DNA from 2 places in the Kitasatospora sp. NPDC096204 genome. Region 2 is predicted to be linked to the other one. Evidence: predicted binding sites of a transcription regulator. Region 2 holds the regulator's gene; the other holds the start of a gene.
What was found. Region 2 encodes HspR, which represses chaperone genes until heat shock. Its sites were predicted from a motif close to TTGAGNNNNNNNNNCTCAA; they were not measured.

Region 1: lon (endopeptidase La) is a predicted target of HspR. The motif match lies at 8,876-8,894, and genes of this name have one in related genera.

Annotation. Positions count from the first base shown of each region.
Region 1 is NZ_JBIWFT010000003.1:194,491-210,298, reverse strand. It holds gene ACIQ87_RS04345 (serine/threonine-protein kinase) at 1-1,112, opposite strand, end outside; gene ACIQ87_RS04340 (multifunctional oxoglutarate decarboxylase/oxoglutarate dehydrogenase thiamine pyrophosphate-binding subunit/dihydrolipoyllysine-residue succinyltransferase subunit) at 1,372-5,130, opposite strand; gene ACIQ87_RS04335 (sensor histidine kinase) at 5,364-6,551, opposite strand; gene ACIQ87_RS04330 (response regulator transcription factor) at 6,644-7,381, opposite strand; gene ACIQ87_RS04325 (rhomboid-like protein) at 7,943-8,710, shown strand; gene lon (endopeptidase La) at 8,917-11,331, shown strand; gene ACIQ87_RS04315 (GtrA family protein) at 11,442-12,011, shown strand; gene ACIQ87_RS04310 (ROK family protein) at 12,078-13,268, shown strand; gene ACIQ87_RS04305 (DUF3533 domain-containing protein) at 13,388-14,458, opposite strand; gene ACIQ87_RS04300 (MarR family winged helix-turn-helix transcriptional regulator) at 14,585-15,034, shown strand; gene ACIQ87_RS04295 (MDR family MFS transporter) at 15,209-15,808, shown strand, end outside.
Region 2 is NZ_JBIWFT010000057.1:6,790-22,597, reverse strand. It holds gene ACIQ87_RS37460 (heterodisulfide reductase-related iron-sulfur binding cluster) at 1-1,583, opposite strand, end outside; gene dnaK (molecular chaperone DnaK) at 1,915-3,756, shown strand; gene grpE (nucleotide exchange factor GrpE) at 3,753-4,370, shown strand; gene dnaJ (molecular chaperone DnaJ) at 4,585-5,748, shown strand; gene ACIQ87_RS37440 (heat shock protein transcriptional repressor HspR) at 5,756-6,286, shown strand; gene ACIQ87_RS37435 (hypothetical protein) at 6,480-7,472, shown strand; gene ACIQ87_RS37430 (hypothetical protein) at 8,047-8,664, shown strand; gene ACIQ87_RS37425 (LuxR C-terminal-related transcriptional regulator) at 9,155-10,111, opposite strand; gene ACIQ87_RS37420 (LuxR C-terminal-related transcriptional regulator) at 10,101-11,087, opposite strand; gene ACIQ87_RS37415 (TDT family transporter) at 11,809-12,924, opposite strand; gene ACIQ87_RS37410 (LysR family transcriptional regulator) at 12,995-13,927, shown strand; gene clpB (ATP-dependent chaperone ClpB) at 14,000-15,808, shown strand, end outside.

The DNA of each region.
Region 1 (15,808 bases), on a different contig from region 2:
GGCGGCGTGAAGCCGTGCGGGGGCGTCGGCGGCTGCTGCGGCGGGTGCACCGCGGTGGCCGGGTGGGTCGGCGCGCCGGGCGGCGGCGGGGGAGTGGCCGGCATCGCGGGCGGCGCGGTCGGCGGGGTGGCGGGCGCGGCCGGCGGCGGGGTCGGGGGTGCCAGAAGGAACTGTTGCTGCGGGAGGTCCGAGCGGCGGGTGATCTCGGTGTTGACCTCGCGCGGCAGCCAGTCGTCGCCGAACCGCAGCTGGCCGCCGACCTCCGGGTGGTTGCGGGCGACCTGGATGATCTCGGCGGGCGCGGGGCGGTCCTCCGGGGACTTCGCCAGGCAGCGCTGGATCAGCTCGCGCAGGTCCGCCGGGACGGCGGTGAGGTCCGCGTCCTCGTGCACCACCCGGTAGAGCACCGCGGTGTCCGGGCCGTCGCCGAACGGCGCGGTGCCGCCGGCCACGTACGCGGCCAGGGCGCCGAGCGCGAAGACGTCGGTGGCCGGGGTGACCGGGCGGCCCTGGGCCTGCTCGGGGGACATGAAGGCGGGGGAGCCGATCCGGTAGCCGGTGCCGGTCAGCGCGGTGGCGTCGGCGGCCCGGGCGATGCCGAAGTCGATCACCCGGGGGCCGTCCCCGGCGACCAGCACGTTGGCGGGCTTGAGGTCGCGGTGGACCACCTCGACGCTGTGGATCGCCTGGAGGGCCTCGGCGATGCCGCCCATCAGCAGCAGCACGGTGCGCACCGGGAGCGCGCCGTTCTCGCGCACCACCTGCTGGAGGGACGGACCGGGGACGTACGCGGTGACCAGCCAGGGGGCGTCGCCGTCCAGGCCGCCGGAGTCGATCACCTGCGCGGTGTAGAGCCCGTGGATGCGCTGGGCGTTGCTGACCTCCTGGGCGAAGCGGCGGCGGAACTCGCCGTCCTCGGCGAACTCCGGGCGCACCACCTTGAGCGCGACCGGGCGCCCGCCCGGGGTGTACGACAGGTAGACCCGGCCCATGCCGCCGGCGCCCAGCCGGGCGAACAGCCGGTAGCCGCCGACCTCCCGCGGGTCGTCCGGGAGGAGCGGCTGGAAGACCGGTGGGAGCTTTCCGGCGTCCCGAGGCGTGTCGGCGGTCATGTGGTGGTCCCCCTGGGAGAGCGGTGAGGCGGTACGGCCGTGGCGGTCGGGCGCGCGGACGGGCACCGGGCCGCCGGACGGCGAGGCATAACCTACCGACCCGTCAGGAGCGCGCGCACCGCGGTTCCGCTTTGGTTGCAGAGCTGGGACCAAAAGGTCGGCGCGCACGGACCCCTGACGGGTACGCGGGAACGCCCGCGGCCCCGCCCTCCGGTGGGAGGACGGGGCCGCGGGCGTGGAGAGTGCGGGCTTCAGCGCGTCAGAGCGCGAAGACCTCCTCGACCAGGGCCTGCTGCTCGGCGGCGTGCCGCTTGGCCGAGCCGACCGCCGGGGACGAGGCCGCGGTGCGGGCGACGCGGCGCAGACGGGCGTCGCCGCCGCTGCGGCCGATGACGACCTGCAGGTGGTCGACCAGGTTCATCGCGATGAACGGCCAGGCGCCCTGGTTGGCCGGCTCCTCCTGCGCCCAGACGAACTGGACGTCGTCGCCGTAGCGGGCCAGCTCCTCCTGGAGCTCGGCCACCGGCAGCGGGTAGAGCCGCTCGACCCGGACGATCGCGGTGTCGGTGACGCCGCGCTCGGTGCGGGCCGCGTCCAGGTCGTAGTAGAACTTGCCGGCGGTGATGACCACCTTGCGGACCTGCGCCGGGTCGACCTTGGTGTCGCCGATGACCGGGCGGAACGAGCCGGACAGGAACTCCTCGGTCGCACTCGCCGCGGCCTTCAGACGCAGCATCGACTTCGGGGTGAAGACGACCAGCGGCTTGTGGTGCGGGTTGTGCGCCTGCCAGCGCAGCAGGTGGAAGTAGTTCGACGGCAGGGTCGGCATGGCGACCGTCATGTTGTTCTGCGCGCACAGCTGGAGGAAGCGCTCCGGGCGGGCGGACGAGTGGTCCGGGCCCTGGCCCTCGTAGCCGTGCGGCAGCAGCAGGGTGACGCCGGAGTGCTGGCCCCACTTCTGCTCGGCGGAGGCGATGTACTCGTCCACCACGGTCTGCGCGCCGTTGACGAAGTCGCCGAACTGCGCCTCCCACATGACCAGCGCGTTCGGGCGGGTCAGCGAGTAGCCGTACTCGAAGCCCATGGCCGCGTACTCCGACAGCAGGCTGTCGTAGACGGTGTAGCGGGCCTGGTCCTCGGTGAGGTACTGCAGCGGGGTGTAGTCCTCGCCGGTCTTGCGGTCGATCAGGACGGCGTGCCGCTGGCCGAAGGTGCCGCGGCGGCTGTCCTGGCCGGCCAGGCGGACCGGGTGGCCCTCCATCAGCAGCGAGCCGATGGCGAGGGTCTCGCCCATCGCCCAGTCGATGGTGTTGTCCTCGACCGAGGCGGCGCGGCGCTGCAGCTGCGGCATCAGGCGCGGGTGGACGGTCAGCCAGTCCGGCAGGTTGACCTGCGAGGCGGCGATCCGCTTGACCATCTCCTGGGAGATGCCGGTCTGGATGGAGACCGGGAAGTCGGCGACCGGCTTGCCGGCGGTGGTGGCGGCCGGCGCCTGGGCCGCGTCGCGGACCTCGGCGAAGACCTTCTCCAGCTGGCCCTGGAAGTCCTGGAGCGCCTGCTCCGCCTCTTCCATGGTGATGTCGCCGCGACCGATCAGGCCCTCGGTGTACAGCTTGCGCACCGAGCGCTTCTTGTCGATCAGGTCGTACATCAGCGGCTGGGTGAACGACGGGTTGTCGGCCTCGTTGTGACCGCGGCGGCGGTAGCAGATGAGGTCGATCACGACGTCCTTGTGGAACGCCTGACGGAACTCGAAGGCGAGTCGCGCGACGCGGACCACGGCCTCCGGGTCGTCGCCGTTCACGTGGAAGATCGGCGCCTCGATCATGCGCGCCACGTCGGTGGAGTACATCGAGGAGCGGCTGCTGGCCGGGGCGGCGGTGAAGCCGACCTGGTTGTTGACCACCATGTGCACGGTGCCGCCGGTGCGGTAGCCGCGCAGCTGCGACATGTTCAGGGTCTCCGCGACGACGCCCTGGCCGGCGAAGGCCGCGTCACCGTGGATCTGGATCGGCAGCACCGGGAAGGTGGTGCCGCCCTGGTCCAGGATGTCCTGCTTGGCGCGGGCGATGCCCTCGACGACCGGGTCCACGGCCTCCAGGTGGGAGGGGTTCGCGGCGAGCGAGACCTTGATGGTCTCGCCGTCCAGGCCGGTGAAGGTGCCCTCGGAGCCGAGGTGGTACTTGACGTCGCCGGAGCCGTGCATCGACTTCGGGTCGAGGTTGCCCTCGAACTCGCCGAAGATCTTGCCGTACGGCTTGCCGACGATGTTGGCCAGCACGTTCAGGCGGCCGCGGTGGGCCATGCCGATGACGGCCTCGTCGAGGCGGTGCTCGGCGGCGGCGTCGATGGTGGCGTCCAGCAGCGGGATGAGCGACTCGCCGCCCTCCAGCGAGAAGCGCTTCTGCCCGACGTACTTGGTCTGCAGGAAGGTCTCGAAGGCCTCGGCCGAGTTCAGGCGGCGGAGGATCCGCAGCTGCTCCTCGCGCTCCGGCTTGGTGTACGGCTTCTCCAGGCGCTCCTGCAGCCACTGGCGCTGCTTCGGGTCCTGGATGTGCATGTACTCGACGCCGACGGTGCGGCAGTACGTGTTGCGCAGCAGGCCGAGGATGTCGCGGAGCTTCATCATCTTCTGGCCGCCGAAGCCGCCGACCGCGAACTCGCGCTCCAGGTCCCACAGGGTGAGGCCGTGGGTGGTGACGTCCAGGTCGGGGTGCTTGCGCTGCTTGTACTCCAGCGGGTCGGTGTCGGCCATCAGGTGGCCGCGGACCCGGTAGGAGTGGATCAGCTCCATGACGCGGGCGGTCTTGTTGACCTCGTCGTCGTGGGTGGTGGCGACGTCGGTGGCCCAGCGGACCGGCTCGTACGGGATCCGCAGCGACTCGAAGATCTCGTCGTAGAAGCCGTTCTCGCCGAGCAGCAGGCGGTGGATCTCGCGCAGGAACTCGCCGGACGCCGCGCCCTGGATGACGCGGTGGTCGTAGGTCGAGGTCAGCGTCATGATCTTGGAGACGCCCAGGCGGGCCAGGGTCTCCGGGGCGGAGCCCTGGAACTCGGCCGGGTACTCCATGGCGCCGACGCCGACGATGGTGCCCTGGTTCTGCATCAGGCGCGGCACGGAGTGCACGGTGCCGATGCCGCCGGGGTTGGTCAGCGAGACCGTGACGCCGGTGAAGTCGTCCATGGTCAGCTTGTTGGCGCGGGCCCGGCGGACGATGTCCTCGTAGGCCTGCCAGAAGCCGAAGAAGTCGAGCGTCTCGGCCTTCTTGATGGCCGCGACGACCAGCTGGCGGTCGCCGTTCGGCTTGACCAGGTCGATGGCCAGGCCGAGGTTGACGTGCTCCGGCTTGACCAGGAAGGCCTTGCCGTCCTCCACCTTGTAGCTGTGGTTCATGCCCGGGGCGGCCTTGATGGCCTGGACCAGGGCGTAGCCGATCAGGTGGGTGAAGGAGACCTTGCCGCCGCGGGCGCGCTGCAGGTGGTTGTTGATGACGATGCGGTTGTCGATCAACAGCTTCGCCGGGACGGCGCGGACCGAGGTCGCGGTCGGCACCTCCAGCGAGGCGTCCATGTTGGTGGCGACGGCCTTCGCCGGGCCGCGCAGCTGGATCAGCTCGGGCCCGGTGGTGGCGGCGGCGGGCGCGGCCGGCGCCGGGGCGGCGGCCTTGGGGGCCGGGGGCGCGGCGGGCGCGGCGGCGAGCGGAGCCGGGGCGGCCGGAGCAGCCGGGGCGGCGGGCGCGGCCGGAGCAGCAGCAGCGGCGGGCGCAGCCGGAGCAGCAGCGGCGGGCGCGGGGGCAGCGGCAGGGGTCGGCGCGGGGCCGGCCTGGGTCGCGGCCTGGGTCACTGGGGTCACCTCGGTACCGGGCTTGTAGTCGGCGAAAAAGTCCCACCAGGCTCGGTCGACCGAGTTCGGGTCCTGGAGGTACTGCTGGTAGATCTCGTCGACGAGCCACTCATTGGGGCCGAAGCCAGTGGAACTTGCCGAGCTGTTGGGGGTTTCAGGGGACTGTGGCGACACGGCGGCAACCGCCCTCTTCCGCTTCCTTTTGGGATGTTTGGACAGCGGGGATTAAGGCTACGCCCCTGACCAGTGATCGCGCAGTCCCCGGGGCCCAGGCGTCGCCCAGATCACAGTGTTGACCTGCACTTTGGCTGAAAAAGTGCGTTAGGAAGCCGCATCTGAGGGGAAGCGATCGGCGCCGAACAGGGCCTATACCCGGACCAAACCGGACAAAAACTCGGTCGAATCCGTTAACGATCTTCGTATGCGTCTGTGTCGGATCTGTGACAAATGTCCCGACCGTCACCTTGGCGCTGCCCGGGCAGCCGGACCTCGATCCGGCAGCCGCGCGGGGACTCGGCCACCGCGATCCGCCCGCCGTGCAGGTCCACCGCCCAGCGGGCGATGGCCAGACCCAGCCCGGTGCCGCCGTCCGCGCCCGGTCCGGCGGCGGTGGCGGTGCCGCTGCGGCCGAACCGCTCGAAGACCCGGGTGCGGTCGGCCGGCGGGATGCCGGGGCCCTCGTCCTCGACCTCCAGCAGCAGGCCGCCCGGCTCGCCCTCCGGTCTCGCCCGCACCGTCACGGTGCCGCCGGGCGGGGAGTGCTTGCAGGCGTTGTCGACCAGGTTGGCGACCACCTGGTGCAGCCGTTCGGGGTCCGCCACGCCGGTCAGGCCGGTCGGGCTGACCTCCAGGGCCAGCCGGACGTCCCCGCGCCGGGAGAAGGCGCCGCCGGCCGTCGCGCCGTCCACGGTGACCCCGCGCAGCACGCCGTCCAGGAACTCGCGCACCTCGAAGGGGCGGGCGTCCAGGTCGACCACGCCGTCGTCGATCTTGGAGAGGTCGAGCAGGTGGGTGACCAGCCGGCCGAGCCGCTCGGTCTGCTCCAGCGCAGCCTCCAGGGTGGCCGGATTGGGCTGGACGACGCCGTCCACCACGTTCTCCAGGACGGCGCGCAGCGCGGCGATCGGCGTGCGCAGCTCGTGCGAGACGTTGGCGACCAGCTCGCGGCGGTGCCGGTCGGCGGCTTGGAGGTCGGAGGCCATGGCGTTGAAGGCGGCCGCCAGCTCGCCGATCTCGTCGCGCGAGCCCGCCTCGACCCGGCGGCTGTAGTCGCCGGAGGCCATCGCGCGGGCGGCGGCCGTCATCTCGCGCAGGGGGGCGGTCAGCCCGTGCGCGAGGAACTGCATGAAGAGCAGCGAGGCGATCATGGAGAAGACCACGATGATCCGGATCTGGGTCTCGGACCGGATCGCCACGACCACCATCCCGGTGGCCAGGAACACGGAGACGATCACGAGCAGGGCGAGTTTGCCCTTGATCGAGCGGACCGGGTCGAGCGGCCGGATGTCGGCCCAGACCCGGCGGGCGGCGCGGGCGGCCAGGTTCTGCTGCCGCGTGCCGTCGGAATCCCCGTTGCGTTGCTGTGGAAAGGTCATTGTCCCCTGTGGTCCCGCGTTGTCCCCCGCGTGGTGGCACGGCGTCGTCCGGACACGGGCCCCCCGGTGGCCCGTCGCCCGTGAGGCGAACGCTAGGAGAGCGGGGCCTCCAGCGCGTAGCCGACGCCGTGGACGGTGCGGATCCAGCTGGCGCCGATCTTCCGGCGCAGCGCCTTGACGTGACTGTCGACGGTGCGGGTGCCGGATGCGTCGGTCCAGTCCCAGACCTCGGCCAGCAGCTGCTCGCGGGTGAGCACGGCGCGCGGCTGGGCGGCCAGGCAGGCGAGCAGGTCGAACTCGGTCGGCGTCAGGTGGACGTCGCCCGAGGCCAGCCGGACCCGGCGCTGCACGTGGTCGATCTCCAGCTCGCCGAACCGCAGGCTGCCCAGCGCGGGCGTGCGGGCGGCCTGCTGGGCGCGCTCCACGCGGCGCAGCAGGACGTTGACGCGGGCGGCCAGCTCGCGCATCGAGAACGGCTTGGTCATGTAGTCGTCGGCGCCCACGCCGAGACCGACCAGCAGGTCCGTCTCGTCGTCGCGGGCGGTCAGCATCAGCACCGGCACCGGGCGCTGGGCCTGGATCCGGCGGCACACCTCCAGGCCGTCGAAGCCGGGCAGCATGATGTCGAGGACGACCAGGTCCGGCTGCCAGGTGTGGAAGCCGTCGACCGCGCCGGGGCCGTCGTGGGCCACGGCGACCTTGAAGCCCTCGGCGCCCAGCCGGGCGGCGATCGACTCGGCGATCGTGGGCTCGTCCTCCACCACCAGCACTCTGCGCTGGCTGCTCACAGTGCCACCGGTGTGCTGGTTGTCCTGCTGGATTTCTGTCACGGTCACGCCACCGCCCCCAGGGCTGCGGGCCGGCCACCTGTGGGGATGGCGGGGCTCCGCTCGTAGTCTTGTTCCGTCGTGGACTGTGCCGGGTCCGCCGTCCCGCCGCGCGATCGGGAGACGGGGACGGATGGTCGGCCGCCCACTTCTCCCGCGCACTTCGCAGCGTACGGACAGCGGATGCTTCCCGGCAGGTGGACCGGACGTTTCCGGCCCGTGGGCCGGCTCTCGGGCCGCCCTCGGACCCACTGCACGAGTGGGCACGGGCCGATACCTTACCCGGCGAATTTTCTCTGCGTAACGGTACGTATGCAGTCCAGTTGACGCCAAGGCGCCGGTCAGAGGCCCTGTTGCCGCGTTGTGGGGGAGAAGGTCTGGACCAATGCCGGGAATCCGGCGGTCCGCCGCGACGACGGTCTTCACGGGCTTTTCCCAGGTGCCTCCCAGAACCTCGACGTACCGTGGCCGCGACAAGACCCGACCGGGCGGAATCCGCGGCGCGCGCCGGTACGTTGGGCACCTGACGAGGAGTCGGTGGCTGCGGCGTGGAGCGGAGGCGGCATGGCGGGACTCGGGCGGGGCGCCGAGGGGTTCGGGGCCGCGGGGGCGCCGTACGGAATGCTCCGCCTCGGGCTGCGCGCCGGCGTCGTGGAATGGCTGCTGGAACGGGTGCCGACGCCCCGGGGAACGCCCTTCACCATCGGATACCTCGCCGTCGTGGGAGTCACCACGACCTTCGCGAGGCTCGCCGATCCGGAACTCGTCCAGCGTCTGCAGGAAGCCTCCAGTTCGGACGGGCACAACCTGCTCCAGCACCCTTTGCGCGCTCTTGTGCTGAGCGGATTCTGGGTGGCCGGCGAGGTGTGGATGCCGTACCTGTGGGGATTCGCCCTCACCCTCGCGCCGCTGGAGCGCAGGGTCGGCCCGGCCAGGGCGGCGGCGGTGTTCGCGGCCGGGCATGTCGCCGCGACGCTGCTCTCCCAGGGTGTGGTGATCACCGCGGTGGAGGCCGGGCGGATGGCTCCCGAGGTGATGGACTACCTGGACATCGGGGTCAGCTACGGCGTGCTCGCCTGTCTGGGCGCGGTCGCCGGGCTGCTCTCCTGGCGCGGGCGGCTGCTGGCGCTGGGCGGTGCCGGGCTGATGATCGCCGAGCAGATCGCCTCCGACCGGGACGTGATCACCGGGGTGGGGCACCCGGCCGCGGTGCTGACCGGGGTCGCGCTGTGGCGCTGGCTGCGCCGGGTCGAGCGGCGCCCGCCCAGGCCGCGGCCGGTCGCCGCGACGGCCTCCGGCGGTGCGCCGGCGCGGGTGCGGGCGGTGCGTTGACACCGTCGCCCGGTCGGGGTTCGCCCAGGCTCGGACGCTCGTCTGTCAGGACTTCCCCAGGAGTCCTTGGGGTCCTTTTGACGCGGTCGTGGGAAGGGCTTTCCGCACCGATCCCCGTTCGCTCATGGCGAACAGAGTGCCGGGAACATCCGGCGGCCGTCAGGCCTTAGTCAGGTCGACTCAAGTTCGCTGACTGGGGAGAGATCATGGCATCGACGTCCACACCGCTCACCCTGCCCGTGCTGCCGCTCGACGACGAGGTCGTCCTGCCGGGCATGGTGGTCCCGCTGGACCTGAAGGACACCGAGGTGCGCGCCGCGGTCGAGGCCGCCAGGGCCGCCGCCACCGGCGCCGGCAAGCCGCAGGTCCTGCTGGTCCCGCGGGTGGACGGCTCGTACGCGGCGGTCGGCACGCTGGCCACCGTGGAGCAGGTCGGCCGGCTGGCCGACGGCCCCAACACCCTGTTGCAGTCGGCCGCGCTGGTGCGCGCCGTGCGCCGGCTCCGGATCGGGGTCGGCACCACCGGCCCCGGCGCCGCCCTCTGGGTGGAGACCACGCCGTTCCGGGAGTCCTCGGTGGGCACCCCGGTGACCGGCCGGGCCGCCGAGCTGGTCAGGGAGTACAAGGCGCTGTCCACCCAGTGGCTGCGCAAGCGCGGCGCCTGGCAGATCGTCGACCGGGTCGACCGGATCGAGGGCGTCGGCGAGCTCGCCGACAACATCGGCTACGCGCCCTTCGCCACCGCCGAGCAGAAGCTCAAGGTGCTGCTGGAGGCCGACCAGCTCGCCCGTCTGGAGTACGCGCTCACCCTGCTGCGCGACCACCTCGCCGAGGAGGAGGTCAACGACACCATCCGCAAGGACGTCGAGGAGGGCGTGGCCAAGCAGCAGAAGGAGTTCCTGCTCCGCCGCCAGCTGGAGGCCGTCCGCAAGGAGCTGGCCGAGCTGAACGGCGAGGCCGCCGACGAGGACGGCGACTACCGCTCCCGGGTCGAGGCCGCCGGCCTCCCGGAGAAGGTCCGCGAGGCCGCGCTCAAGGAGGTCGACAAGCTGGAGCGCGCCTCCGACCAGTCGCCCGAGGGCTCCTGGATCCGCACCTGGCTGGACACCGTCCTGGAGCTGCCCTGGAACGAGCGCACCGAGGACGCGTACGACATCGCCGGCGCCCGCGCGGTGCTGGACGCCGACCACGCCGGCCTGGCCGACGTGAAGGACCGGATCGTCGAGTACCTGGCCGTCCGCAAGCGCCGGGCCGACCAGGGGCTCGGGCTGGTCGGCGGCCGCCGGGGAGGCGCGGTGCTGGCCCTGGTCGGCCCGCCCGGCGTCGGCAAGACCTCGCTCGGCGAGTCGGTGGCCCGCGCCATGGGCCGCTCCTTCGTCCGGGTCGCGCTCGGCGGCGTCCGGGACGAGGCGGAGATCCGCGGCCACCGGCGCACCTACGTCGGCGCCCAGGCCGGCCGGCTGGTGCGGGCGATCAAGGAGGCCGGCTCGATGAACCCGGTCGTCCTGCTGGACGAGATCGACAAGGTCGGCTCCGACTACCGGGGAGACCCGGCGGCCGCCCTGCTGGAGGTGCTGGACCCGGCGCAGAACCACACCTTCAGGGACCACTACCTGGAGGTCGAGCTCGACCTCTCCGACGTCGTCTTCCTCGCCACCGCCAACGTGCTGGAGGCCATCCCCGAGCCGCTGCTCGACCGGATGGAGCTGGTCCGGCTGGACGGCTACACCGAGGACGAGAAGGTCGTCATCGCCCGGGACCACCTGCTCCCGCGCCAGCTGGAGCGGGCCGGCCTGGGCGGCGAGCAGGTCACCGTGGACGAGTCGGCGCTGCGCGGGCTCGCCGGGGAGTACACCCGGGAGGCGGGCGTCCGGAACCTGGAGCGCTCGATCGCCCGGGTGCTGCGCAAGATCGCCGCGCAGGCCGAGCTGGGCGAGCGCGAGCTGCCCGCCTCCGTCGGCGCGCAGGACCTGCGCGCCCTGATCGGCCGGCCGCACCACGTGCCGGAGTCCGCCCAGGAGTCGGCCGAGCGCCGCACCGCCGTCCCCGGCGTGGCCACCGGCCTCGCGGTGACGGGCGCCGGCGGCGACGTCCTCTACATCGAGGCCTCGCTGGCCGACGCCGAGACCGGCGGCACCGGGCTGACCCTCACCGGGCAGCTGGGCGACGTGATGAAGGAGTCCGCGCACATCGCGCTCTCCTACCTGCGCTCGCGCGGCGCCGAACTGGAGCTGCCGGTCACCTCGCTGCGTGACCGCGGCGTGCACCTGCACATCCCGGCCGGGGCCATCCCCAAGGACGGGCCGAGCGCCGGCATCACCATGACCACGGCGCTGGCCTCGCTGCTCTCCGGCCGCAAGGTGCGCACCGACGTGGCGATGACCGGCGAGGTGTCGCTGACCGGGCGGGTGCTGCCGATCGGCGGGCTGAAGCAGAAGCTGCTGGCCGCCGACCGGGCCGGGATCACCACGGTGATCATCCCCAGGCGCAACGAGGCCGACCTGGACGACGTCCCGGCCGAGGTGCTGGAGCGGCTCGCCGTCCACCCGGTGGCGGACGTGCGGGAGGTGCTGGAGCTGGCGCTGGAGCCGGCCGGGGCCGCGGTGCTGGTGGCCGCCTGACCGGGAGCCCGGGCCGCCGCCGCGGCGGCGGCCCGGGCACCCGGCGCCGGCCCGGGCGGACCGCGGCGGTCTGACGGGCCGACGGCATCCCCGCGTGCGAGACTGCGGAGATGCCGTCACCCACGCAGCGCGTTCTGGCCCGGGTGCCCGACCGGCTGCGCCCCGTCCTGGTGCGGCACCGCCGGCTGGTGAAGTTCCTGCTGGTCGGAAGCGGCTGCTTCGTGCTCACCACGGTGGTCGACTTCGAGCTCAAGCTCACCGTGCTGCAGCACAAGCCGGTGGTCGCGCTGACCGTCGCGACCGTGATCGGCACCGTCGTCTCGTACGTGCTGAACCGCCGCTGGGCCTTCCGGGCCGCCGGCAGACAGCGCGAGGCGCTGATGTTCGTCCTGGTCAGCGCGGTGGCGATCGTCGTCAACGACGTACCGCTGGCGGTCTCCCGGTACCTCCTGGACCTGCGCGAGCCGTACGTCGACCCGGTCGGGCAGGAGGTCGCGGACTTCCTCAGCGGCATGGTCGTCGGCACCGTCGTGGCGATGGTGTTCCGCTACTGGGCGATGCGGCGGTGGGTCTTCGCCCCGTCCGCCCGGACAGCCGCCGTCCAGCCCGTCCCGGCGCCGGCGACGGTGCCCCCGGAACCCGGTTACGCTGCACCCGAGATGCCACGGGACGTGCCGTAGAGGGGCGAGGTGAGCCTTGTGCAGGAGCCGGACCCCGTTCGGACCGCGCCCGCCAGCCAGCAGGGGATGCGCCGGGCCAACCTGGCGCTGGTGCTCGGGACGATCGCGAGCGGACCGCGCTCGCGCGCCGAGGTGGCCGCCGGGACGGGGCTGACCAGAGCCGCCGTCTCCTCCCTCGCCGAACAGCTGATCGCCGCCGGCCTGGTGGTCGAGGAGGGTCCCGCCGCGCCCAGCGGCAAGGTCGGCCGCCCCGGCACCGCGCTCGGCCTCAACCCGGCCGGGCCCGGCGGACTCGGGGCCGAGATCGGGGTGCGGCACCTGGGCGCCTGCGTGGTCGACCTGCGCGGGGAGGTCCGCGCCTGGCGGCGCCGGGAGGTCTCCAACCACGGCCGCGAGCCCGCCGTCGTGATGGCCGAGCTCGCCCACCTGCTGCACGAGGCCGTCGCCGCGTCGGGGCTGCGCCCGGCCGGACTCACCCTGGCCGTGCCCGGGCTGGTCGGCGGCTCCGGCGGGGTGCTCCGGCGGGCCGCCAACCTCGGCTGGCAGGACGTCCCGCTGGCCGCCGCGCTGCGCCCGGCGCTGCGGGCGGCCGGGGCGGGCCCGGTCGGGGACGGCCTGGCCGAGCTGCCGATCGAGGCGGACAACGAGGCCAACCTCGGCGGACTGGCCGAGCGCTGGCTGGGCGAGGGCCCGGAGGACTTCCTGTACGTCTCCGCGGAGGCCGGGGTCGGTGCGGCGATCGTGGTCGGCGGCCGGCTGCTGCGCGGGGCCGGCGGCTACGCCGGCGAGTTCGGCCACGTGCCGGTCCACCCGGACGGACCCCCCTGCGCCTGCGGGGCGCACGGCTGCCTGGAGCAGTACGCGGGCGAGGCGGCGGTGCTGCGGGCGGCCGGCCTGACCGGAGCCCGGGGCGACTGGGTGACGCTGCTCGCCGACCGCGCCGGGACCGGGGACACGGCCGCCCTCGCGGCGCTGGCCGGGGCCGGTGCGGCGCTCGGCACCGCGGCCGCCGGCGCGGTCAACCTGCTGGACCCGGCCGAGGTGGTGCTGGGCGGCGGCTACGCCCGGCTGGCGCCCTGGCTGCTGCCCGCGATGCGGGCTGAACTGACCGCCCGGGTGGCGGTGCGGCCCTGGTCCGGGGACCGGCTGACGGTCTCCCGGCTGGGCCGGCGGGGCCCGTTGCTGGGCGCGGCGGCGCGGGTCGTCCGGGCCGTCCTGGCCGACCCGGGAACGCTCGGGGCGGGCACGGGGGCCTGAAACGCGGGGCCTGGAACGCGGAGGCAGGGAACGCGGGGCCTCGGCACGCGGGGCCCGGAAAGCGTCCGAGCCCCCGGCCGTGGCGGCCGGGGGCTCGGTGACGATCAGTGGCGGGCGGCTCAGGCCTTGGCCACGGCCTCGGTCCCGTTCTCGGCCTCCTCGGAGACCAGCTCGCGGCCGCCGGAGCGCGGGCCGCGCAGCACGGCCAGCAGGGCGACGCCGATGCCGATCAGCGCCCAGACCACCATGACCAGGATCGGCATCCCCAGGTTGGTGGAGCCGAAGTAGGCGATCGACTTGGTGGCGGTGGTGCCGGCGCCGTTCGGGAGCCAGGAGCCGATCGCCCGCCAGAACGGCGGCGTCATCGGAGCCGGGTACACCCCGCCCGCGCTGGGGTTGCCGAGCACCACGAAGATCAGCACCGCGACGCCGATGCCGAGGATGTCGAACATGCACTGCAGGGCCATGGTGAACGCGCCGACCGTGAACACCACCAGGGCGCCGATGGCGCTCAGGGCGAGCACCGAGCCCGGCAGGGCGTCGAGCACCGGCCCGGCGATCATCGTGCCGAGGGCGCCGGCCCCGATCGAGTACACCGCGAGGACGCCGAGACGGATCAGCAGGCGGTGGACGTTGGCCGGCTTGGAGCCCGCGCTGATGCCGAGGATCGAGGCGACCAGGTAGCCGCCGACGCACCAGCCGATCACCAGGTAGAAGGCGGAGAGGCCGTTGTTGTCGCCCTTGGCGAGCGGCACCACGTCCTGGACCTTGACCGTACGGCCCTGGCTCTGGTCGATCGCGGTGGTGATGCTCTCGGCGGCCTTGGCGGCGGCGGTGCCGCGGGCGTTGCCCACCAGCAGGGTGTCCTGGGTGGAGGTCGGGTCCACGACCAGCGCGGCGTAGAGCTTCTGGTCCTTGATCTGCTGGATCGCCGTCTCGGCGTCCGGCGCGGTGACGGCCCGGACGGCGTCGTTCGGCACCGACTCCAGGGCGCCGACCAGCTTCGGGGTGACCTGCGGCGGGGCGACCACCGCGATGGAGAGGTTCTGCGGGGTCGGCTTGTGCAGCGCCCCGATGTAGGAGGTGATGAAGCCGAGCTGGAGCAGCAGCACGCCGATCACGAGCAGTGCCGCGCGCGGGGTGACCGCACTCTTCAGTTCGGCGACGAAACCCTGCCCCGGGGCTGCCATCCACATCTCCTTGCGTAACGGGGAAAAACGGTCCTTCCAGAACCGATACTTCATACCATGAAGTAGTTGGCTTGTCGCACCGGCCGCGCCGGATCGTGGCCGGTGCCACTGCGCGATACTGGCGCGGTGAGCGACGAGGAAGCCCTGGTGGCGGTGGAGCGCGAGGTCGCGCTGATGTTCCGGCGGGGCCGGGCCAGAGTGGCGGAACTCTCACGGCGGGTGCACCCCGGACTGGAGGGGATGGCGTACAGCCTGCTCGGCTACATCGAGCAGGCCGGGCCGGTGCGGGTGACCGACGTCGGCGTGCACTTCTCGATCGGCAAGGCGACGGTGAGCCGGCAGATCCGGACGCTGGAGGAACTGGGCCTGGTGGCCCGGGAGACGGATCCGCTGGACCGCCGGTCCGCGCTGGTCTCGCTCACCGGGGACGGGCGGCGGCGCTACCTGGCCGCGCAGGACGTCCGGATGCGGCGGGTGCGCGAGGTGATGGGCGGCTGGTCACCGGAGGACGTGAGCCGCTTCGCGGAGCTGCTGCACCGCTTCAACGACGTGCTGGAGGACCCGCCGGCCGAGTGACCGTGGCGGAGGAAGCCGTTCCGAGGCGGTCGTCGGCGGCGTGAGCGGGGCCCGCACCCGCGGGCTTTACTTGCCCTTGAAGAAAGTTGCCTAATTCAACCATCTCGTCTTATGGTTGCTTACGGCAACGAAATTTCATGATCCGCGTATCCCGCGCCTCGCCGAAGGATCCAGATGACCGTGACCACCGAGGCCGCGAGCGGAACCGCCGCCGCGGCCGACAGTCAACAGATGACGCACCGGCAGGTGATGGAGGCGCTCTCCGGCCTGCTGCTCGGCCTCTTCGTGGCCGTGCTCTCCTCGACCGTCGTCTCCAACGCCCTGCCGCACATCCTGGCCGACCTGCACGGCGGCCAGTCCGCCTACACCTGGGTGATCACCGCGGCCCTGCTCAGCCTCACCGCCTCCACCCCGATCTGGGGCAAGCTCTCCGACCTCGTCAGCAAGAAGCTGCTGCTCCAGATCGCGCTGCTGATCTACATCGGCACCTCAGCGCTGGCCGGCCTCTCGCAGAACACCGGCGAGCTGATCGCCTGCCGCGCGCTCCAGGGCATCGGCGCCGGCGGTGTCGTGGCGCTCGGCCAGATCTGCCTGGCCGCGATGGTCCCGGCGCGCGAGCGCGGCCGCTACAGCGGCTACTTCGGCGCGGTCTTCGCGCTCGCCACCATCGGCGGGCCGCTGATCGGCGGCGTCATCGTGGACACCTCCTGGCTGGGCTGGCGCTGGTGCTTCTACGTCGGCATCCCGTTCGCGCTGGTCGCGATCCTGGTGGTG
Region 2 (15,808 bases):
AGGCGGCGGGCGGAGTCACCGGTGCAGGACTCCTCCTTGCCGAGGATCGCGAACTTCACGCCCGCGGTGTGCAGCAGCTCGGCGAAGGCCTTGGTGGTCTTCTTGGCGCGGTCCTCCAGGGCGCCGGCGCAGCCGACCCAGTAGAGGTACTCGACCTCGGCGGGGTCGATGTCCTCGCCGATCACCGGCACCTCGATGCCGGTCTCCTTCTTGAGCTCCTTGACCCAGTCCAGGCGGGCCTTGGTGGCCATGCCCCACGGGTTGCCCTTGTTCTCCAGGTTCTTGAGCATCGTCCCGGCCTCGGTCGGGAACGAGGACTCGATCATCACCTGGTACCGGCGCATGTCGACGATGTGGTCGATGTGCTCGATGTCCACCGGGCACTGCTCGACGCAGGCGCCGCAGGTGGTGCAGGACCACAGCACGTCCGGGTCGATGACGCCGTTCTCCTCGGCGGTGCCGATCAGCGGGCGCTCGGCCTCGGCCAGGGCGGCCGCCGGGACGTCCTTGAGCTGCTCGGAGGTGGCCTTCTCCTCCCCCTCCATGTCCTTGCCGCCGCCGGCCAGCAGGTACGGCGCCTTGCCGTAGGCGTGCTCGCGCAGGCTCATGATCAGCAGCTTCGGCGAGAGCGGCTTGCCGGTGTTCCAGGCCGGGCACTGCGACTGGCAGCGACCGCACTCGGTGCAGGTGGAGAAGTCGAGGATGCCCTTCCAGGAGAAGTGCTCGACCTGGGAGACGCCGAAGACGGCGTCGTCGGCCGGGTCCTCGAAGTCGATCGGCTGACCGTTGCTGGTCATCGGACGGAGGGCGCCGAGCGCGGTGCCGCCGTCCTCCTCGCGCTTAAAGTAGATGTTGAAGAAGCCGAGGAAGCGGTGCCAGGCCACGCCCATCGAGGGGTTGAGGCCGATGGTGGTCGCCCACGCGAACGAGATGCAGATCTTCAGCATCGCGAACAGGTAGATCAGGTTCTCCAGCGTGCCGTGCGACAGGCCGCTCAGCGCGGAGACCAGCGGGTACGAGACCAGGTGCTCCGGCCCGTACGAGTCGACGCCGTTGAGGGCGCCCTCCAGGCCGCGCAGCATCAGGATGCAGAGGCCGATGCCGAGGATCGTGTACTCGACGTAGAAGGCCTGCCAGGCGATCGAGCCGGCGAACCGGGACTTGCGGCCGGACCTGGACGGCAGGCTCATCAGCCGGATCACGATCAGGACCAGGATGCCCAGCGTGGTCAGGGTGCCGATCAGCTCGACGAAGAGCTGCCAGATCATCCAGTGGCCGATGATCGGCAGCGCGAAGTCGGCGTCGAAGAGCTGGCCGAAGGCGTTGACGATGGTCAGCACCAGGCTGAAGAAGCCGACCGCGACGAACCAGTGGGCGACGCCGACGACCCCCCAGCGGTTCATCCTGGTGTGGCCGACGAACTCGGTCGCCACGGTCTTCACCCGCTGGGCGGGCTGCCCGAAGCGGGTGGAGTCGTCCGCACCGGTGCGGACCACCCTGTAGATGTACAGCGCCGCACGGGCGGCGAGCGCGGTGCCGATCACGAATGTGACCAGCGAGATGACGATCGCTGCTAGCTGCATCGGCTCTCCGTCTCCTGCGGCTTTGCGGTTGAGCAGGCTCTGCGGTTCTCAGGTCTTTGGAACTGAGTGTACTGGTCGGTAACTTGCCGGGCCGACGGCCCGGACATTACCGGTGGGCAACAGTTCTCCAGAAGATTCCCAAGCTATGGCGGCAGTCACGTGGGCGCACCCCCGCCACGGCGTGGCGGGGCGCACCCCGGACTTCCGGGCCCCCGACCGAGGTCCCGGCTCAGCAAAGTTGAGCGACTCGCACTCATGCCTGTTGACGCCGCCCATCGAGTCGTGCATCCTTGAGCCCGTAAAGCTCAACTCTTCCGTGGAGGTATTTACGATGGCACGCGCGGTCGGCATCGACCTCGGTACGACGAACTCGGTCGTCAGCGTTCTGGAGGGTGGCGAGCCCACCGTCATCACGAACGCCGAGGGTGCGCGGACCACGCCGTCCGTCGTCGCCTTCGCGAAGAACGGCGAGGTCCTGGTCGGCGAGGTGGCCAAGCGCCAGGCGGTCACCAACGTCGACCGCACCATCCGCTCGGTGAAGCGCCACATGGGCACCGGGTGGAAGATCAACATCGACGGCAAGGACTTCAACCCCCAGCAGATCTCGGCCTTCGTGCTGCAGAAGCTGAAGCGCGACGCCGAGGCGTACCTGGGCGAGACCGTCACCGACGCCGTCATCACCGTCCCGGCGTACTTCAACGACTCCGAGCGCCAGGCCACCAAGGAGGCCGGCGAGATCGCGGGCCTGAACGTCCTGCGCATCGTCAACGAGCCGACCGCGGCCGCCCTCGCGTACGGCCTCGACAAGGACGACCAGACCATCCTGGTCTTCGACCTCGGCGGCGGCACCTTCGACGTCTCCCTGCTGGAGATCGGCGACGGGGTCGTCGAGGTGAAGGCCACCAACGGTGACAACCACCTCGGTGGTGACGACTGGGACCAGCGCGTCGTCGACCACCTGGTCAAGGTCTTCCAGGCCGGCCACGGCGTCGACCTGTCCAAGGACAAGATGGCCCTCCAGCGTCTGCGCGAGGCCGCCGAGAAGGCGAAGATCGAGCTGTCCTCGTCCTCCGAGACCTCGATCAACCTGCCGTACATCACGGCCTCCGCCGAGGGCCCGCTGCACCTGGACGAGAAGCTCACCCGCGCCCAGTTCCAGCAGCTGACCGCGGACCTGCTGGAGCGCTGCAAGGTCCCGTTCCACAACGTGATCAAGGACGCCGGCATCTCGCTCTCCGAGATCGACCACGTCGTCCTGGTCGGTGGCTCGACCCGCATGCCGGCCGTCGCCGAGCTCGTCAAGGAGCTGACCGGCGGCCAGGACGCCAACAAGGGCGTCAACCCGGACGAGGTCGTCGCCATCGGCGCCGCGCTCCAGGCCGGTGTCCTGAAGGGCGAGGTCAAGGACGTCCTGCTGCTCGACGTCACCCCGCTGTCCCTCGGCATCGAGACCAAGGGCGGCATCATGACCAAGCTGATCGAGCGCAACACCACGATCCCGACCAAGCGCTCCGAGATCTTCACCACGGCCGAGGACAACCAGCCGTCCGTGCAGATCCAGGTCTACCAGGGCGAGCGCGAGATCGCCGCGTACAACAAGAAGCTCGGCATGTTCGAGCTGACCGGCCTGCCGCCGGCGCCGCGCGGCCTGCCGCAGATCGAGGTCACCTTCGACATCGACGCCAACGGCATCATGCACGTCGGTGCCAAGGACCTCGGCACCGGCAAGGAGCAGAAGATGACCGTCACCGGCGGCTCCTCGCTGCCGAAGGACGAGGTCGACCGCATGCGCCGCGAGGCCGAGCAGTACGCCGAGGACGACCACAAGCGCCGCGAGGCCGTCGAGACGCGCAACTCCGCCGAGCAGCTCGTCTACTCGACCGAGAAGTTCATCGCCGACAACGCCGACAAGCTGCCGGGCGACGTCAAGACCGAGGTCGAGACCGCCATCGGCGAGCTCAAGGAGGCCCTGAAGGGCGAGGACATCGCGAAGATCCGCGAGGCCTCGGAGAAGGTCTCCACCACCGCGCAGAAGCTCGGCCAGGCGCTGTACGCCAACGCCGACGCCCCCGCCGGTGCCGCCGCCTCCGGTGACTCCGCCCAGGCCAAGGACGACGACGTCGTCGACGCCGAGATCGTGGACGACGAGAAGCCCAAGGGCGGTGCGGCATGACGGACAAGCCGCAGGGCGGCAAGCCCGGCGACGACTCCGCCGCCGAAGAGGCCGTGATCAAGGCTGCCGAGGAGGCCGCCGCGGCCGGCTCGGAGGGCTCCGGTTCGGAGGAGCTCGCCGCCGCCAAGCGGGAGCTCGCCGAGCGCACCGGTGACCTCCAGCGCCTCCAGGCCGAGTACCAGAACTACCGCAAGCGGGTCGAGCGCGACCGGCTGACCGTCCGCGAGATCGCCGTCTCCAACATCCTGGAGTCGCTGATCCCGGTCCTGGACGACATCGGCCGCGCCCGCGAGCACGGCGAGGTCACGGGCGGCTTCAAGTCCGTCGCCGAGTCGCTGGAGACGGTCGTCGCCAAGCTGGGCCTGCAGCAGTTCGGCAAGGAGGGCGAGCCCTTCGACCCGACCATGCACGAGGCACTGATGCACAGCTACTCCTCGGACGTCACCGAGGACACCTGCGTCCAGGTCCTCCAGCCCGGCTACCGCATCGGCGAGCGGATCATCCGCCCGGCGATGGTGGCCGTCGCCGAGCCCCAGCCCGGCAGCCAGGCGTCCTCGGGCGCCGAGGAGAAGTCCACCGACAAGGACAAGTCCGACGGTGGCTCGGACAGCTGACAACCTGTGACAGCTGACAACCAGTGCGCTGCGGAGTCGTACGCCGGCCAGTACGGCGGCCGGCTCCGCAGCGCTCTGTCAACGGTCGTGCACCCAGCGGCTGTTGACAGCTCTGTGACGATGGAACTCGGGAGGTGGCGGAAGCCGTGAGCGAGCGAACGATCGAGAGGCGCGTGAACGGCTCAGCGGCTGCCGAGCGCAGCGAGGTGGACGCATGAGTGGCAAGGACTTTGTCGAGAAGGACTACTACAAGGTCCTCGGCGTGCCCAAGGACGCCACCGCCACCGAGATCAAGAAGACCTACCGCAAGCTCGCGCGCGAGTTCCACCCCGACGCCAACAAGGGTGACGCCAAGTCCGAGGAGCGGTTCAAGGACATCTCCGAGGCGTACGACGTCCTCTCCGACGAGAAGCGCCGCAAGGAGTACGACGAGGCCCGCAGCCTCTTCGCCAACGGCGGCTTCCGGGCCGGCGGCCCCGGCGGCACGGGCAGTTACAGCTTCGACTTCGGCGACCTCTTCAGCGGCAGCCAGGGCGGCGGCGGTGGCGGTGGCGGCGGCCTCGGGGACGTCTTCGGCGGCCTCTTCAACCGCGGCGGCACCCGCCAGGCCCAGCCCCGGCGCGGCGCCGACGTCGAGACCGAGGTGACGCTCTCCTTCGAGGAGGCGGTGGACGGCGCGACCGTCCCGCTGCGGATGACCAGCCAGGCCCCCTGCCGCGGCTGCAACGGCACCGGGGCCAAGGCCGGCACCACCCCGCGGGTCTGTCCGACCTGCGTCGGCGCGGGCACCGTCAGCCGCGGCCAGGGCGCCTTCGCGCTCTCCGAGCCGTGCAAGGACTGCCGCGGCCGGGGCATGATCGTCGACGACCCGTGCCCCGACTGCCACGGCAGCGGCCGCGCCAGCTCGGCCCGCACCATGCAGGTCCGGATCCCGGCCGGCGTCCAGGCCGACCAGCGCATCCGGCTCAAGGGCAAGGGTGCCCAGGGCGAGCGCGGCGGGCAGCCCGGCGACCTCTACGTCACCGTGCACGTCGACCCGCACCCGGTGTTCGGCCGCAAGGGCGACAACCTCACCGTCACCGTCCCGGTCGCCTTCCCCGAGGCGGCGCTCGGCGCCACCATCGAGGTGCCCACGCTGAACGGCCCGGCCGTGAAGCTCAAGCTGCCCCCGGGCAGCGCCAACGGCCTCACCATGCGCGCCCGCGGCAAGGGCGCCACCCGCAAGGACGGCACCCGCGGCGACCTCCTCGTCACCGTCGAGGTCGTGGTGCCGCAGCACGTCACCGGCGACGCGCTGAGCGCCCTGGAGCAGTACCGCGAGGCCACCGCCTCCGACGATCCGCGAGCCGACCTGTTCAGGGCGGCGAAGGGAGCGTGACGACCAGATGTCCCCGATGAACCCGATCGACCCCGACACCCCGATCGGCTCCGGCCTCGGCGAGGGCCTGCCCGGCGCCGGCGCCCGCCGCACCCGCCGGGCCGCCGCGGCCCCGCCGACGTACGTGCTCACCGAGGACACCCCGGTGTACGTCATCTCCGTGGCCGCCGAACTGTCCGGCCTGCACCCGCAGACCCTGCGCCAGTACGACCGCCTCGGTCTGGTCTGCCCCGACCGCACCGCCGGCCGGGGCCGCCGCTACTCCGCGCGCGACATCCAGCAGCTGCGCGAGGTCCAGCGGCTCTCCCAGGACGAGGGCATCAACCTGGCGGGGATCAAGCGGATCATCGAGCTGGAGAACCAGGTCACCGCCCTCCGGTCCCGCGTCGCGGAGCTGGTCGACTCGCTGGAAGGCGCCGCCACCGCCCTCCAGCAGCGCGAGGCCGCCGTCCACGCGTCCTACCGCCGCGACCTCGTCCCGTACCAGCCCCCCACCCCGCAGTCCAGCGCGCTCGTCGTCTGGCGTCCCAAGCGCTGACCTGACGGATCCACCGGCCGCCGGTCCCTCCTCTCGGGGGGTGCCGGCGGCTCGGTGTTGGTGAGAGAGTGCTCTATCGGGCCGGCACGGTCGATCTGCGGGCGGCAAGGCACCCGGTCAGCGCCACCTAGGATTCTTGCCACAGAAGACGACAGTCGCGTTGACTACTTCCCGGTCAACACTAGGAGCCGAGATGAGTGGGCGAGAGCACGCGGGGGCTGCATTCGGCGGATCGCGCGTCCTGTCCGAGGACGCCCGAAAGCTCTACCTGCAGGCCGTCAACGAGAACGGCCGTCTCTCCCGGAGCGCGTGTCCGGTCACCAGTGTCCCGGCCCTCGATGAATTGTTGAAACTCGGACTGCTCATACCCGACAGCGACGAACCGGGCGCTTTGCTCGCGGTCGATCCGGCCCAACTCGCCGGCAGTCTGAGTTCCACCTGGCAGCGTCAGGCCCTCGATCTGCTCTCCAGAGCGGTATCGCTGCCCGGCGACCTCAGCGAACTCGCCGAGGCATTTCACGCCCCCGACACGACGGGTGGGGCCATCGAATACATCCACGGGAAAGCGCGGATAAATCAGAGACTTCAGCAGTCGGCCGCCGCGGGAGTCACGGAAGGCCTGTCCATGCAGCCCGGCGGACCCCGCCCGGCGGAAATGCTGACGTCTTTCCTGGCGCGCGACCTGGAGATTCTCCGCCACGGCGCGTCGATGCGCACCATTTACAACGCGAGCACCCGCTACCACCAGGCGACCAGGGACTACGTCGCGAAGCTGACCGAGGAAGGGTGGCAGTTCCGCACCCTGGACGAGCCGTACGCCCGGCTGATCATCGTGGACCGCAAGCTGGCCGTGATCCCGGTGGTGGACGACGACCTGGCCGCGTTCATCCACGATCCGGCCATCGTCAGCTTCCTCATCGAGGAGGTCTTCGAGCGGAGCTGGAACCGGGCCCTGGAATTCGACGGGGACCGTTCCGTCCCCCAACAAGTGGTCTCCAGACTGCGCCAGACGATCATCGACCTGATGCTCGCCGGGACGAACCACCGGGTCATCGCACGACGGCTGGGCATCAGTGAGCGCACCCTGGCGCGCCACATCGCGGAACTGAGGGAGGAGTACCACGTCGACTCCCTCTTCCAGCTGGGCTACGCGCTCGGCCGGTCGACGAGACCGGAACTGGGCTGAGGGCGGCCGCCGAATCCCGCCCCACCCGGCGCGAAAGGCTCAGCCTTCACGCCCGCCCCGTCCCGATCGAGCCGTAAGGCCGGATTTCAGCCCCAGTGCAGGTCGTCGGCAACAGCCGTCAGCGCACTGGTGCTCACAGCCGCGTGCCCACCGTCGGACGCGAAGGAGACTCCGGTCAGAACCGCCATGCCGATGAGGATCGGAAGCGCAGCCTTGCAGACGAGTCGACGCAGAGACACGGACCCACCCTCCAAACTCTCGAACACCTAGGACCGAATCAATAGCACTGGCGTCCACATGATGCCGCACCTTCCGCGAGAGTGCCATCCCCACTCCCCCCGGCCGGAGCGTCATCTCTCTGCCAGGCATCCAGATGACAGGGCGGGACGCTGGACGCGGCCGCGCGCGCTGATAGACGATCAGTTCGCTCCCAATGGTCCAGCACAGATAGCGAACTTGCCGCTGTACCGTCAAATATCTGCCGGATCTCTTCCGCTCGCAGACTCAAAAGCCACTGTCCTCAGCGCCCGCCGGCACCACATCACCACCCGGTCGGCCTTTCCCCGGAGTCGACATGACCGAGCCCTACCTGCGTCACCACGACAGCCAGGCCCCTGAGGGTCGGCGTGCACGTGTGTTCCTGGCCGCCCCCCTGATGCGACTGACCGGTCCGGCCGACAGTGTGGTGACGCTCGCCAGCCGGACGCGGCTGACGACGCTCCGTACCACCCTGCTGCGCAGCGGTGCCGCCGTGTACAGCGCGCACCACAGCGACGCCTGGACCATCTCCGGCCGCGCGCCGGAGCCCCGCGTCCCCTCCGACTTCCGCGCCCTCCAGTCCGCCGACCTCGTGTTCGCCTACGTCGGGGCCCCCCTCTCGGCCGGCGTGAGCCTGGAGCTCGGCTGGGCGTCGGCGCTGCGCAAGCCGATCGTCCTCCTGGTCGACGAGGCCATCACCCACAACCCGCTGATCGCCACCATCGAGCAGGTCGCCCCCGTCCTGCCGCTGGTCTTCGACGACACCTGGTCGCAGGAGGCCCTCAACCACACGGTCGAGACCGCGCTCGACTGGGCGGGCATGGCGCTCTCCCTGCGCGAGGGCTTCTGGACCGCCCCCGGCGAGCAGTTCAACGTCCCCCGGCAGCAGCCCCCGGTCCCCGGCTACTGGCCGACCGGCGCCGCCACCGGCTGAGCGGCCGTCACGGCCCGTCCGGGCTCCCCGCATCCGCCGGTCCGGTAGGAACAGCGCCTCCGCGTCGTACGGCTCACGCGGCCGGGCGAGGTGACCGGCGACGGTGCGTCCGCCCGGCCCCGTCCGGACGGCGATCGCCCGCCGCGTGAGCCCCCGGGCACGCGGCCGTCCGACCTCCTCGTGGGCGGCGGGCACCGTCGCACCGCCGAACAGCGCGGCCCGGTCCACGACCCGGGCCTGCCGCCGGCGCCGCTCGAGGACGCCCACCGGGTACCCGCCCGCCGCCGGATCCTCCACCATGGCGGCGACCCCGTCCTCCGGGGTCGCCGGGATCACGGCGACGGCGCGGTCGAGGACCGGCGTCCGGCCGGAGCCGGAGCCGGCGCCGAGGACCCGGTTCCGCGGGCCCGCCTCCGTGGCCGGCGCCGCGTCGTGGGCCCGGGCGAGGCCCTCCGGCGGGTGGGCGGCGCGGAGCGCGCCGGCGGGGGTGTCAGTCACGGTGCTCGCCCCGCAGCTGCCAGCCCAGGTGGAAGAGGGTACGGGCGCCGTAGCGGTCGCGCAGCCGGGAGATGTGGGCGGCGACGGTGCGCTCGCTGACCCCCAGCCGGGTGGCGACGGCCCGCTGGGTGAGGCCGCGGGCGAGCAGCCGGCCGATCCGGACGGTGGTGACGGGCGGCGGATCGAGGCGGCTGTCGGCGGGGGTGGCGCGGGCCCAGTCGCGTTCGAACTGGGCCACCAGGTAGGCGACGGTGGTGGGGTCGGTGAGGAAGACGGCCCGGCTGCGGTCCTCGGCGGCGGGGATGACGGCCACCACCCGGTCGAAGACCAGCACCCGCTCGTACGGTTCGGCGAGGATCCGGACCTGGGCGCCTTGCTCGGTGCGCAGGGCCACCTGGCTCCGCACGGCGGGGTCGGCGAGGGTGACCGACTGGTAGACGGTGCGCAGCGCGCAGCCGCGGCGGAGCAGCGAGAGGTCCTGGGAGAGGGCCATCCGGAGCCCTTCGAGCGGACGCAGCCCCGGCTGGGCGGCCAGCACCTCCTCGCGGCACTCCGAGATGAGCTCGCTGATCCGGCCGCGGACCTCGGCGGTGTCGACGACGACGCCGGCCCCCGGACACCCGGCCGAGGGGCCCACGGACGGCGCCCCGACCGGGTGGCGGGCCTCGTCGTAGGCGCGGGCCAGCGGGCCGAGGGTGGCCGGGAGCCGCTCGGCGTGCCGCAGCAGCCGCAGGGCGCGGGTGCGCAGTTCGACGCCGATCCGGTCGCCGAGGGCGCGCGGGCCGGCGGCGGTCCAGCCGGTGGCGGTGGGGGTGAGCAGGCCGCGGGCGACGAGCGCGGCCAGGGCCGGGCGGTCGGCGGGGGCGAGGTCCTCCGGGCGCAGTCGGCCGCCGCCCCGGACGGCGGCGAGGTAGAGGGCCCGCTCGGCCGGGCCCGGTTCATCGGTCATCGCGGGCGCCTCGCATCAGCCAGCCGAGCTGGAAGAGGGTCTGCGCGCCGTAGCGGTCGCGCAGCCGGGAGATGTGGGCGGCGACGGTGCGCTCGCTCAGGCCCAGCCGGGTGGCGACGGCCCGCTGGGTGAGGCCGCGGGCGAGCAGCCGGCCGACCCGGTCGGGGATGGTGCGGGCGGGTGCCTGGGCAAAAGCGGCCTCGGCGGTGTCGGCGCGGGCCCAGTCGCGTTCGAAGCCGCCGACCAGGTAGGTGATGGTGGCCGGGTCGGTGATGAAGGCGGCGGTGCTGTTGTCGTCGTTGGCGGAGATCACGGCGACGGAGCGGTCGAAGACGATCAGCCGCTGGAAGGGCTCGTCGAGCACGCGGATGAGCGAGCCGTGCCGGGTGACCTCCTCGGCGTAGGCGAGCGCGGGCGGGTCGGCGAACGCGACCGGCTGGTAGATGGTGCGCAACGAGCAGCCGCGCTGCAGCAGTTGGACGTCCTGGAGGAGGGCGACCTGGAGGGTGTCGGCGGGCCGGTGGCCGGGCTGCGCGGTGAGCACCTCGGATCGGCAGTCGGAGACCAGCTGGGAGATCCGCTGGCGGATGTGGACGTGCCCCTCGACGTGCACGGCGGCGCCGGCCCGGTCGGTCGGGCGGGGCATCGCGTCGTAGGCCCGGGTGAGGCCGTCCAGGGCGCCCGGGAGGTTCTCCGCGCGGACCAGCAGCCGGGTGGCCTCGCTGCGCAGTTCGGCGCCGAGGCGGTCGCTGACCGAGCGCGGGCTGACCGCGGTGAAGCAGCGGTCCATCCGGTTGACCATCAACAGGCCGATGTCGATGAGCTGTTGCAGCGCGTCCCGGTCGACGTCCGCGACCTCGGCGATGGGGACGCGGCCGCCCTCGGCGATGATGGCCAGGTAGAGCTGGCGGGCGGCCTCGTCGGGTTCCTCGCCCACCGGCCCGTGGTGCGGTGTGACCGCCGGGTCCCCCGTCACGTCCCACTCTCCCTGCCGGACGCCTGTCCCTGGTACTGCCCGTGCTCCCCGCCGCGCGGGCCGTGGCACCGGCGGGCCGGGCGGGCCCACGGTACCGGTGGGCCGGCACGTCGTGATCATGGAACAGGCGGTCACGGTACCGGTCGGTGCGGCGGGCCCCCGGGCCGGGTGCCGTCGCACGCCGGTTCGTCCGGGGGCCGCCATCGGTACGCCAAGCCCAAGCGCTCCCGTCGAAGCGGAGCAGCAACGCCTCGACGGGTCCGGTCCGGGGGCCATCACCACACATGAACCCCGGTCCGGTGCTCTTCCCCCCCGTTCCACCGGTGCGCGAGTCGCACCGGCGGTCAGTATGAAGAGCCAGCCGCCGTCATCGGGCTGCGGTTGCCCGGACGACTTGGCGTGCCTCCACCCTCACAGCGTGACGGCCGGTGAACAAGTGCCGCCCGAGTGCAGGTTCGCGCAATTGCAGCAATCTGCAGCCGGCCCGGGTGCGGCGCCTCGGGCGGTGGGGCGGACTCCGGTGGGAACCGCGGCCGGTGAGGGGTGTCGGTGCCCCCCGGCGGCCGCACCGGGCGGCCGCGCGCGGTGCACGTTCCTGCACCGGCGGCGTGTTCCCGGGCCGTGCGTCGGGGCGCGGCGGCGGGAGGTGTCGAACCAGTCCCGGCGGTCGGCCCGGTCCCGGCGGTCGGCCCGGTCCCGGCGGTCGGCCCCGCCCCGGCGGTCAGACCCGCCCCAGCAGCCGGCCCCGGGCCAGCCCGGCCGCGGTGCCGCCCGCGGCGAGCACCCAGGCGAGCGCCAGCAGCAGGTACAGGCCGAGGGCCAGCCCGCCGAAGCCCGCGAAGCCGGTGTGCCGGGCGAGCGCCGAGGCGCCGGTGACGCAGGTGCCGACCGGGAAGGTGTACGCCCACCAGGTCATCGCGAACGGCATCCCGGCCCGCCGGGCGCGCAGGTTCGCGGTGAGCGCGACGGCCAGCCAGAGCATCGCGACGCCGATCACCGCCACCCCGTACAGCTCGGCGAGGTCGACCATGGCGGGCGCCAGGGCGGGCAGCACCGGGCGGGCGGCGTCGGCGAGCTGGTGGACCGCGGTGACGGACTGGCCGAGCGGGCCGAGCACCAGGAACAGCGAGGGGGTGAGCGCCAGGGCGGGCAGCTTGCTGTGGAACAGCCCGGTGAACACCACCGGCAGCAGCACCAGCGTGGCCAGCAGGCCGACCCCGAACAGCGCCCAGCAGCCGTACAGCATGGCCTGCTGGGGCGTGCCGGCCGGCAGGTGGGGGACGAGCGCGGGGCCGCAGGCGGAGGCGACCAGCGGGGCGACCACCGGCAGCAGCCAGGTCGGGTTGGCCTCCAGGGCGGAGACCGGGTGCCGGGTGATCATCAGGTACGGGATGCCGCCGGCCACCGCGAGCGCGTACACCGTGCCGAGGGTCCACAGCACCGCGTCCAGGGCGACCGCCGGGCCGGTGCCGATGACCCGGGAGCCGAGCAGCAGGGTGCCCAGCCCGACCGCCAGCAGCGCCATCGGCGGGCAGCCGTAGAAGACCGCGGTGGCCGGGTTGTCCAGCAGCTGGGCGCGGGCCGCCTCGCGGTGCCGGGTGAGGTGGACCAGCCGGGCCCCGACCAGCACCAGCAGGGCGGCCAGCGCGAGCGCCCACATCACCTCGCCGAAGCCGGTCAGCCCGGGCAGCCGCACCGGGAGGACGGCGGCGCCGTTCGCCAGGATCGCGGTGCCCATCACGGCGGCGTACCAGTTGGGGCCGAGCTGGGCGAGGTCCGGCCGGAGGCGGACGGCGGCGGGGCGGGCGAGGGGGCGGATACCGGCCAAAGTGGACATGTCCCTACCGTCGCCGTTGGGCCGGGCGGCCGGTAGCGCCGGGGCTCCTATGGGGGCATAGCCTGAACCTATGGCTCTCTCCTCGCACGTCCCCGAACTCGGCGCCCTGGAACTGCTGCTCGCGGTGGCCCGGCTGGGCAGCGTCGGACGGGCGGCGGCCGAGCTGGGCGTCAGCCAGCCGACCGCCAGCGCCCGGATCAAGGGCATGGAGCGGCAGATCGGCGTCCCGCTGCTGGACCGCTCGCCCCGGGGCAGCCGGCCGACCGAGGCCGGCCGACTGGTGGTCGAGTGGGCCCGGCAGGTGGTGGAGGCGGCGCAGGCACTGGACGCCGGGATCGACGCGCTGCGCGAGCGGCGGGACGCCAAGCTGCGGGTGGTGGCCAGCCTGACCGTCGCCGAGTACCTGATGCCCGGCTGGCTGCTGAGCCTGTCCGAGGCCAGCCCGGGGACGGCGGTGACGCTGCGGACGGCGAACTCGGCGGAGGTCGCCGGGCACGTCCTGGCCGGGGACGCCGACCTCGGCTTCGTCGAGGGCCCGTCAGCCCCGCCCGGGCTGGCCGGCGCCGTGGTGGCGGCGGACCGGCTGGTGGTCGTGGTGGCGCCGGGCCACCCCTGGGCCCGCCGCCGCGCCCCGCTGACCGGGGCCGAGCTGGCGGCCACCCCACTGACGCTGCGCGAGCCCGGCTCGGGGACCCGGGAGGTGCTGGAGACGGCCCTGCGGCCGTACGGGGGCGTGGCGCGGCCCCGGATGGAGCTGGCCTCGTCCACCGCGCTGAAGGCGGCGGCGATGACCGGGGCGGGGCCGGTCTGCCTGAGCGAGCTGGCGGTGACGGAGGAGCTGGCCACCCGGCGGCTGGTCGAGGTGCCGCTGGCGCAGGAGCTGGACCTGCGGCGGCCGCTGCGCGCGGTCTGGCCGGCCGGGCAGCGGCCGGGCGGACCGGCCCGGGAGCTGCTGGGACTGACCCGGCGGGCGGCCGTCCGGAATCCGACGAGCAAAAGTTGAGCGGAATAGACTCAACATAGTGCATGCTGTACGTAGCAGCAGTGAAGGACGACGAGGGAGGACCCCCCAGCAGTGGACGCCAGCAAGTTCACCACCAAGACGCAGGACGCCCTGGCCGCCGCGATCCGGCAGGCGGGCACGGCCGGCAACCCGGACGTCAGGCCGGTGCACATCCTGATCGCCCTGCTGGAGCAGCCCGAGGGCATCGCCCGGCCCCTGCTGGAGGCGGTCGGGGCGGACGTCACCCGGATCGACGCCGAGGCCCGCCGCCAGGCCGCAGCGCTGCCCAGCGCGATGGGCTCGACGGTCGCCGCGCCGCAGCTCGCCCGGGACACCATCGCGGTGCTCACCGAGGCCGGCAAGCGCGCGGACGACCTGGACGACCAGTACGTCTCCACCGAGCACCTGATGGTCGGCCTGGCCGCCGAGGGCGGCGCCGTGGCCGAGCTGCTGGTGCACCAGGGCGCCACGCCGAAGGCGCTGCTCGCCGCGTTCAAGGACGTCCGGGGCAGCGGCAAGGTCACCTCGCCGGACCCCGAGGGCACCTACAAGGCCCTGGAGAAGTACGGCACCGACCTCACCCAGGCCGCCCGGGACGGCAAGCTCGACCCGGTGATCGGCCGCGACCACGAGATCCGCCGGGTGGTCCAGGTGCTCTCCCGCCGGACGAAGAACAACCCGGTGCTGATCGGCGAGCCCGGCGTCGGCAAGACCGCCGTGGTCGAGGGCCTGGCCCAGCGCATCGTGGCCGGCGACGTGCCGGAGTCGCTGCGCGGCAAGCGGCTGGTCGCGCTGGACCTCGGCGCGATGGTCGCGGGAGCCAAGTTCCGCGGTGAGTTCGAGGAGCGGCTGAAGGCCGTCCTGAACGACATCAAGTCCTCCGACGGCCAGGTCGTCACCTTCATCGACGAGCTGCACACCATGGTCGGCGCGGGCGCCGGCGGCGACTCCGCGATGGACGCGGGCAACATGCTCAAGCCGATGCTGGCCCGTGGCGAGCTGCGGATGGTCGGCGCCACCACGCTGGACGAGTACCGCGAGCGGATCGAGAAGGACCCGGCCCTGGAGCGCCGCTTCCAGCAGGTGCTGGTCGGCGAGCCCAGCGTGGAGGACTCGATCGCCATCCTGCGCGGGCTCAAGGGCCGGTACGAGGCGCACCACAAGGTGCAGATCTCGGACGCCGCCCTGGTCGCCGCGGCCACCCTGTCCAACCGCTACATCACCTCCCGCTTCCTGCCCGACAAGGCGATCGACCTGGTCGACGAGGCGGCCTCCCGGCTGCGGATGGAGATCGACTCCTCCCCGGTCGAGATCGACGAACTCCAGCGCTCCGTCGACCGGTTGCGGATGGAGGAGCTCGCCCTGGAGAAGGAGTCGGACCCGGCCTCGGTGGACCGGCTGGCCCGGCTGCGGCGCGACCTCGCCGACCGGAACGAGCAGTTGAGCGTGCTGACGGCGCGCTGGGAGCAGGAGAAGAAGAGCCTCAACCGGGTCGGCGAGCTCAAGGAGCGGCTGGACGACCTGCACGGCGCGCTCGAACGCGCCCAGCGGGACGGGGACTTCGAGCGGGCGTCCAAGCTGATGTACGCCGAGATCCCGGCCGCCGAGAAGGAGCTCACCGACGCCCAGGAGCGCGCCGCGGACCAGGACGCCTCCGCCTCGATGGTCAAGGAGGAGGTCGGCCCGGACGACGTGGCCGACGTGGTCGCCTCCTGGACGGGCATCCCGGCCGGTCGGCTGCTGGAGGGCGAGAGCGCCAAACTCCTGCGCATGGAGGAGGAGTTGGGCAGGCGCCTGATCGGCCAGAAGGAGGCCGTGCAGGCCGTCTCGGACGCGGTGCGGCGCACCCGCTCCGGCATCGCCGACCCGGACCGCCCGACC